2 regions of the Aquabacterium sp. NJ1 genome follow, and region 1 is predicted to be linked to the other one. Evidence: predicted binding sites of a transcription regulator. Region 1 holds the regulator's gene; the other holds the start of a gene.

Region 1 (4,054 bases):
CACCGTCGGCCGACCTTCGGTCGCAGGCGACGCTGATCGCAGTACCTCGAAGTAGATAAACCTGTCGCACGCTGCGCGGAAGGCCTCTGGCGTCTTTTGCTCACCGAGCCCATACACGAGCTTGCCAGCCTCCCGCATGCGGGTAGCCAGGCGTGTGAAATCGCTGTCCGATGACACCAAGCAAAAGCCGTCGACGTTACCGGCATAGAGCAGATCCATGGCATCGATGATCAACGACGCATCGGTGGCGTTTTTGCTCTTGGTGTAGGCGAACTGCTGAATGGGCTGTATCGCATGCCGATGCAACTGATCTTTCCAGCCCACCAGGTTCTGGGTTGTCCAGTCGCCGTAAGCCCGCTTGACCGTGGCGATGCCGAATTTGGCAATCTCTTCCAGCAATGGCTTGATCATGGCTGCCGATGCATTGTCGGCATCGATCAACACGGCAAGCCGGGCGGTGTCGGTGGTGCTCAATTCAATCCCCTATTTGTCCGGCCCTCAGCCTAACCGGGAAGGCGCCCCCCGGGCCACCCGGGTGGGTTGCCGACAACATTCGCCTACCGAGACTGGGACACCCCAGCCCAGGCAGGGCACCACTGAGCCCCACGTGCAACTCGTCAAGCAATCCAGATTGCGTGGAAGCCATAACCTCCAGCCTTCGCCGTCACAACTTGTTGACGCAGGCCTAGGGAACGCGAACGTTGCGCAGCGGCCTGGCCAAGCTTCGCCGGATAGTGCTTGATGCGAATATCAACCAAGGCCACCTGCGTACAGAGCCTGGGGCCGAAAAGCGGGGGAGTGGTAGGCCGTGTTGGACTTGAACCAACGACCAAAGGATTCCGGTTTGTGTCCATTTCTGGACTCCCTGGACTATGCCTTCGCCATGGGCCAAAAGGCCTGAAGGCGGGCGCCGTCTAGTCTCTACACCTTCCCGGTGTTCCGGGCTTGGCTCGGCATTGCCTTGTGCCTTGCGGCCGTCAGGTTTCACCGAATTTGACGCCATTCACGCACCCGGTTTCCCTGGGTGGTGCACAACTTTCGCTATGAGTCCTCTGCTCTAACCAACTGAGCTAACGGCCCACTCGGCGGCGATTCTACCTTGAGCCAGCACGCCCGAGACCGTTGCGCCCCGCCCGTTCACAGCGCGCAGCCAGCCCCAGTCAAAACTTATTTCTGACTCAGCACATTGGTCACCAACCGGGAGGTGATGTCCACAATCTCGATCATGCGGTCGTAGGCCATGCGGGTGGGGCCGATGACGCCCAGCGTGCCGACCACCTGGCCGTTGATCTCATAAGGCGCCGACACGACGGACAGCTCCTCGAAGGGCACGATCTGGCTTTCGCCGCCAATGTAGATGCGCACGCCCTCGGCCCGGCTGGAGCCGTCGAGCAGGCGCATGAGCTGGGTCTTTTGCTCGAACAGGTCGAACATGCGGCGCAGCGAACCCAGGTCGTTGGAGAAGTCCTGCACGGTCAGCAGGTTGCGCTCGCCGGACACGACCAGTTGGTCCGAGTTCTCGGCCATGACCTCGCCGCCGGCCTGCACGGCCTGCTGCATCAAAGTGGCGATGTCGCTGCGCAGCTGGTCCACCTCGCGCTTGAGGCGTTCGCGCATTTCATCGATGCTCAAGCCCGAGTAATGCGCGTTGAGGATGTTGCTGGCCTCCACCAGTTGGGACTGGCTGTAGTCCTGCGCGGTGAAAATGACGCGGTTCTGCACGTCACCATCGGGCGCCACCAGGATCACCAGCACGCGCTTGTCACCCAGGCGCAGGAATTCGATGTGCTGGAACATGGACGCCTTGCGCGGCGCCGTGACCACGCCCACGAACTGCGACAGGCTGGAGAGCATCTGCGCGGCACTGGCGATCACGCGCTGGGGCTGGTCGGGCTGGAGCTGGTCGCGCGCCTCGGCACCCAGGGTATCCAGGGTCACGGGGCGCGACGTGAGCATGGTGTCCACGAACAGGCGGTAGCCCTTGGGCGTGGGCACGCGGCCGGCCGAGGTGTGCGGGCTGACGATCAGGCCCAACTCTTCCAGATCGGCCATCACGTTTCGGATGGTGGCAGCGGACAGGTCCAGGCCCGAGGCGCGCGAAAGCGTACGCGAGCCGACGGGTTGACCGTCGGCGATGTACCGCTCAACCAGCGCTTTCAACAGAATCTTGGCTCGATCATCCAGCATGTCTGGGCATTTTAGTTTGAGCTGTCAAACCTGCCAGCCCCACTCTAGGGGCCCGTCCTTTTTTGACACCCTCGTGTGGTGTAATTCCTCGCATGTCGAGTCTGCCATCTTGTCGTTTCCGCCACGCCGCCCTCGTCGGCAAATACCAGGCCCGCGGCATCCGCCCGGTGCTGGAGGACGTGGCCCATATCCTGGCGCGCGCCGGGCTCGACGTGTCGCTGGAGCGTGAAACGGCCCAGAACACCGGCATGACGGAATACCCGCCCCTGACGATCAAGGAAATTGGCAAGCAATGTGACCTGGCCGTGGTGCTGGGTGGCGACGGCACCATGCTGGCCATCGCGCGCGAGCTGGCGCCGTTCAACATCCCGCTGATCGGCATCAACCAGGGCCGCCTGGGTTTCATCACCGACATCCAGCTGAAAGACATCGCCACCGCCCTGCCCTCGATCCTGGCCGGTCAATATGAAGAAGAGCAGCGCGCCATGCTGGAAGGCGCCGTGCTGCGCCCGATGCGCGGCGCCGGCTTTGAAACCATCTACGACGGCTACGCCATCAACGAGGTGGTGGTGAGCCGTGGCGCCACGGCCAGCATGGTCGAGCTGCGCGCAGAGATCGACGGCCAGTTCGTGGCCAACTACCGCGCCGACGGCCTGATCGTGGCCTCGCCCACGGGCTCGACGGCTTACGCCTTGTCGGCCGGCGGCCCGATCATGCACCCCGGCCTGGGTGGCTGGGTCATCGTGCCGATTGCCTCGCACACCATGTCCAACCGGCCCCTGGTCGTGTCGGACGACGTGACCATCACCATCGAGATCGTGGCCGGCCGCGACGCCAGCATGAACTTCGACATGCAAAGCCTGGCCAGCCTGCTGCACGGCGACCGCGTCACCGTGCGCCGTTCGCCGCACAAGGTGCGCTTCCTGCACCCCAAGGGCTGGAACTACTACGCGACCCTGCGCCGCAAGCTGCGCTGGAACGAAGGAGTCAGTTGAGATGTTGCGCCGCCTGACACTGCGCGATTTCGTCATCGTCACCAGCCTGGAGGTGGACCTCGGCGGTGGCTTCACGGCCCTGACCGGCGAAACCGGCGCGGGCAAATCCATCCTGATCGACGCGCTGCAACTGGCGCTGGGCAGCCGGGGGGATTCGGGCGTGGTACGCGAAGGTGCCGCCCGCGCTGACATCACCGCCGAGTTCGACCCCTCATCCGAACTGGCCGCCCGCCTGGCCCCCTGGCTGGAAGAAGCCGGCTTCGACAACCTGGAAGCCGGCGCGCCCCTGCTGCTGCGCCGCGTGGTCGATGCCCAGGGCAAGAGCCGCGCCTGGATCAATGGCAGCACGGCCACCGTGTCGCAACTGCGCGAGCTGGGTGAGCACCTGGTGGACATCCACGGCCAGCACGCCTGGCAAAGCCTGACCCGTGCCGATTCGGTGCGCGCCCTGGTGGATGCGCAAGCCGGTGTGGACACGCCCGCGCTGCAACAAGCCTGGGCCGCTCGCCGCGAGGCCCAGCGCCGCCTGGACGAAGCCCGCAGCAAACAGGCCGACCTGGACCGCGAGCGCGAGCGCCTGCAGTGGCAGATCACCGAGCTGGACAAGCTTGGGCCTCAGGCCGACGAGTGGGACACGCTCAACGCCGAGCACCAGCGCCTGAGCCACGGCCAGGCCATCCTGGATGCGGCGCGAATGGCGCTGGGCGCCGTGTCTGAAGCCGACAGCAATGCCGAGTCGCTCACCTCGCGCGCCATTGACGCGCTGGAAGAGGTGGCTGGCGTGGAGCCGAACCTGGCCAACGCCCTGGAAGTGCTGCGCGAAGCGCAAGCCCAGCTGCAGGACGCCGCCCACAGCCTCAACAGCGCGCTGC
Region 2 (4,054 bases), 470 kb from region 1:
AGGTTCAACCCCACCAGCTTCTTCAGGATCACACGATTGGGCGGAATGATGGCGGCGGCAGTGAAGTCGGCTGCGGCGCTTCCACTCCAGAGCGTCGTGGTGATGCTCGCGGGGCCCACTGCAAGTTGATATGAGGTATCGACCCCTTCAAACTGGCTGACGGGAACTTGACCATAGACATCCAAAGGCGGGCGAACAGTGAGCATGGCGTAGCCCACATCCCGCGAGTCCGAGACCATAAAGAACGGCGCGCCCATACGGCCTGCGCGAACGACCCAATTCGGGGTAGCCTGCCACTTCGCGAACAGCCACTGCGTGTCAGGGATATATTGCCCCTCGGCGTCGTACTTCATCAGCACTTGCGCCGTAGCAGAAACGCTCGAAGAAAAACTGTATGCGCCCTGCAGCGCAACCTTACTGTCCGGATTCAGGCTGGCGTGACGAGTTGCCCCCCCGCCTTGGCCGGGGTAGTTGAACATCGCGTCATCGACCGTCGTGCGGGATACGGCGACCGTCCCGAAGCCCGACAACCTGAAATTCCCATCGGGCACGCGTTGATCGGCGTGCGCCCAGTTCGAGGAAAGTGCGAGTACGAGAGCGGTAGCTATACGGCTCAACTTCTTGTGCATCAATGTCTCCAAGATTGCCTCTATGCCAGAAGATGGAGCGGGGATGCCGCGACCGATGAGGTTGCGGTCATTCAGTCCTGCACAACCGGACCCACCGAAGATCTTGGCCTGTGGCCACGACCGAGAGGACCGGCCGAAAAAGCCCGCTCCAGAAAACCCGATACGGCGGAGTACGACCAAACCGGGAAACGAAGATGATTTATCCCGGCTCCGCCAATCAGCAACGCAATAGAAGCCAAAGTCATTACCTGACGAGACAGTCGCCTTTTGGATACGGCAGCACACCAGCCTGACTCGGGGTCGCAAGGGCCAGCAAGAGAAGGCAACGGCGACTTCGCGCAGTCGGGACTGCAGACGGGGTGGGCGGGCTGCGCGAGTACGGCAGCTTTCGGCGCAAGCGCGTGGGCAAAGCTGTGTTGACTCGACGAAGCGCTTCATGCTCGCGCCTGATGGGGCACCGGGGTTGAAAGCCAATCCAGTCCGCGATCACTTCTCAGACTTGCGCGTACCTCGAACCGGTGGCGTGGACCCTATTGCGCGTTGACGAGCCTGTACGGCCACGCGCCAGCATGGTGGGGTGCGCGGCAATCAAAATACTCATCGAGATGAGCGGACCCTTGGCTTAGAGGTGCTATGCCTGTTGACTGCCGCGCATCTGCATGATCTTTTAGCCGACTCCAAGTTGCAACAACCTTTGGAGCCAAGTGTTTGATCGTCGAGCCAACTTTTGTGCCCGTTATTCATGCACAACAAACCTTCCTCGACCTCGGCCCACACACGCGGTACCTCGCCGCCGGTGCGTGTACCTTCGGGTGTGTCGCCAAGGCTTGACCGACGGCTTGAGGGCGACGAAGTCGAGGCCATGCATGTCGCTAATTGGGTCGGTAGCTGTCGCTCGTTGAGCCTCTGCCAAAAGACCGCACCCAGCCTGTAGCCGAGATTGATCTAGTTGCTGAGACCTGCTTGAGGCTGAGGTGAGAGGTTCACGGCCAAAAACCCCAACGACAGGGGGACAAATGCATCCGACGTTGCCAACAATCGGAGCTCGCGCGACCGCTTAGCACCTAGCATCGGTCGTTCGAACGTCGTCAGCCGATGGAGTGATCCAAAGCACCTTGCTCGCTCGCGGCGTTAGTAAAGGTCCGTCCAAAGTGAAACCTGCAGCGCTTCTCAGCGCGAAGCGATGTCTCTGGCTTGTGGGGCGGCAACACCAGGCCCCAGGAAGGGGAGCGCTCATCCCGCAGCGCTCACCACCATCACACACTCTCCGAATTCACTAGCCGAGAGCGGCGAGCCAAGTAGGCCGTTTCAGCAGTTTCACACTATGAACGCCGTATGCGTGCCATAAGGGCGTAATTTTTTATGTCGTACCAATAGCCTGCTCCGCCCTTCAAAAGCAGAGTGTCCCTAGGGAAACGCCAGAAAGTTCAAGAATGAATGAACAAAAGTTCAAGAATGAACGGCGTTCGACACAAGTACCTGTGAAGGTTGATGCAGCCTCCAGCCCCCAAAAAACCTCAAAACCACCGGAACTTTTCGGTCTTAGCACTCTCTGAGCAAGAGTGCTAATATGTTCTGAGAAGGATGCACGAAAGGACCACCATGACCTTGACCACTGCCATCGCTACCCGTGACCCCTGGAGTGTGGTGCCCTCGCTGGGCAACCTGGACGCCTATATCCGTTCGGTGCAGGCCATCCCCATGCTGGAGGCCTCGGAGGAGCAGGCGCTGGCCCGGCGTCTGCGTGACCAGCAGGATCTGCAGGCGGCCTCGCGCCTGGTGCTGTCCCACCTGCGCCTGGTGGTGTCCATCTCGCGCCAGTACATGGGCTACGGCCTGCCGCAGGGCGATCTGATCCAGGAAGGCAACGTTGGCCTGATGAAAGCCGTCAAGCGCTTCGACCCCGATCAGGGCGTGCGCCTGGTGAGCTACGCCATGCACTGGATCAAGGCCGAAATCCACGAATACATCCTCAAGAACTGGCGCATGGTCAAGGTCGCCACGACCAAGGCCCAGCGCAAGCTGTTCTTCAACCTGCGCTCGATGAAGCACCAGTTCAAGGGCGAAGACGGCAACGACCACGTGGGCCGTGCCGGCCTGAGCGAAGCGGAAATCCACCGCGTTGCCCAGGAGCTGGATGTGCGCCCCGAGGATGTCATCGAGATGGAAACGCGCATGGCCGGTGGCGATGTGGCCCTGGAAGCCCCTTCTGACGAGGAGCACGAAGGCGTTGTGTCCCCTCTGACCTACCTGGCCGACGAGGTGCACGAGCCCACCCGCGTGATCGAATCGCACCGCCGTGACTGGCTGGCCAGCGATGGCATCAGCATGGCGCTGGACCAGCTGGACGAACGCAGTCGCCGCATCGTGGAAGAACGCTGGCTCAAGGTCAATGACGACGGCTCCGGCGGCATGACCCTGCACGACCTGGCCGCGGTCTACGGCGTCAGCGCCGAACGCATCCGCCAGATCGAAGTGGCCGCCATGAAGAAGATGCGCAAGGCCCTGAGCGAGACGGTTGACGCCTGATCAAGGCCTCACAGGCCCGGTCTGGGGTTCACAACCAGCCCAGCTCCGCCAGTTCGGCGCGGCACTGTGCCGCATCCTGAAATTGAACGGCCCGCCACCCCAGTGAGCGGGCCGTTTTGATGTTGTGCACGTTATCGTCAATGAAGACGGTGCGCTCGGGCGCCACGCCGAATTTGTCCGCTGCCGTATGGAAGATGTCGGCATTGGGTTTGATCTGGCTGACATCACACGAGAAAACGCCGGAAATGAATCGATCCAGGAAGGCGTGCTCGCGCTGCAGGAACTCGGCGTAGGGCCGCGGCATGTTCGACAGGAAGTACAGCGGCATGCCGGATTCGGCCAGCTCATGCAGCCAGGCCACGGTGTCGGCCATGGGTGCCAGGTGCGGCGGGATGGCGGCCATCAGACTGTGCACGTCCTGCGCTGCCAGGCCGGTGCGCTCGGCGATCCGGTCCCGGGTTTGATCCCAGGTGAGCGCACCACGGTCGAACTCGGACCAGTCACTGCCCGGCACGAAGGACTGGAACACGTCGGCAGCCAGGCCCAGCGCCTGTTCGTCATCACGTGCCAGGTGGGGCAGCACCGACTGGATCAGGCGGGTCGGCTGCCAGTTGAACAGCACCCCACCGAAATCAAACACCACGGCTTGCGGTGGGACTTTGTCTTGCGCCATGGCGGGATCTTTCAAAGGCTGAAGCGAGAGGGCTGGGAGAGGCGCCAGTCAGCGCAAGCGCGCGATCATGGCTGCTGTCGCGGCATCCAGCCCGGCCGTGTCGCCCGAGCACAGACGCGGCAGCAAGTCCTTGCACAAGGCCTTGCCCAGCTCCACGCCCCACTGGTCGAATGAGTTGATGCCCCACAGGGCGCCGCTCACAAAGGTGCGGTGCTCGTACAGG

The links. Region 1 encodes HrcA, which represses chaperone genes, less so after heat shock. Its sites were predicted from a motif close to TTAGCACTCNNNNNNNNNGAGTGCTAA; they were not measured.
Region 2: the regulator HrcA is predicted to act here: its motif matches at 2,172-2,198, upstream of rpoH (RNA polymerase sigma factor RpoH).

Annotation. Positions count from the first base shown of each region.
Region 1 is NZ_JRKM01000001.1:1,060,419-1,064,472, forward strand. Features, by position in the region: gene JY96_RS04550 (NYN domain-containing protein) at 1-474, opposite strand, end outside; gene hrcA (heat-inducible transcriptional repressor HrcA) at 1,168-2,187, opposite strand; gene JY96_RS04560 (NAD kinase) at 2,280-3,182, shown strand; gene recN (DNA repair protein RecN) at 3,184-4,054, shown strand, end outside.
Region 2 is NZ_JRKM01000001.1:1,534,793-1,538,846, forward strand. Features, by position in the region: gene JY96_RS06475 (hypothetical protein) at 1-629, opposite strand, end outside; gene rpoH (RNA polymerase sigma factor RpoH) at 2,232-3,158, shown strand; gene JY96_RS06485 (HAD family phosphatase) at 3,187-3,831, opposite strand; gene pgi (glucose-6-phosphate isomerase) at 3,880-4,054, opposite strand, start outside.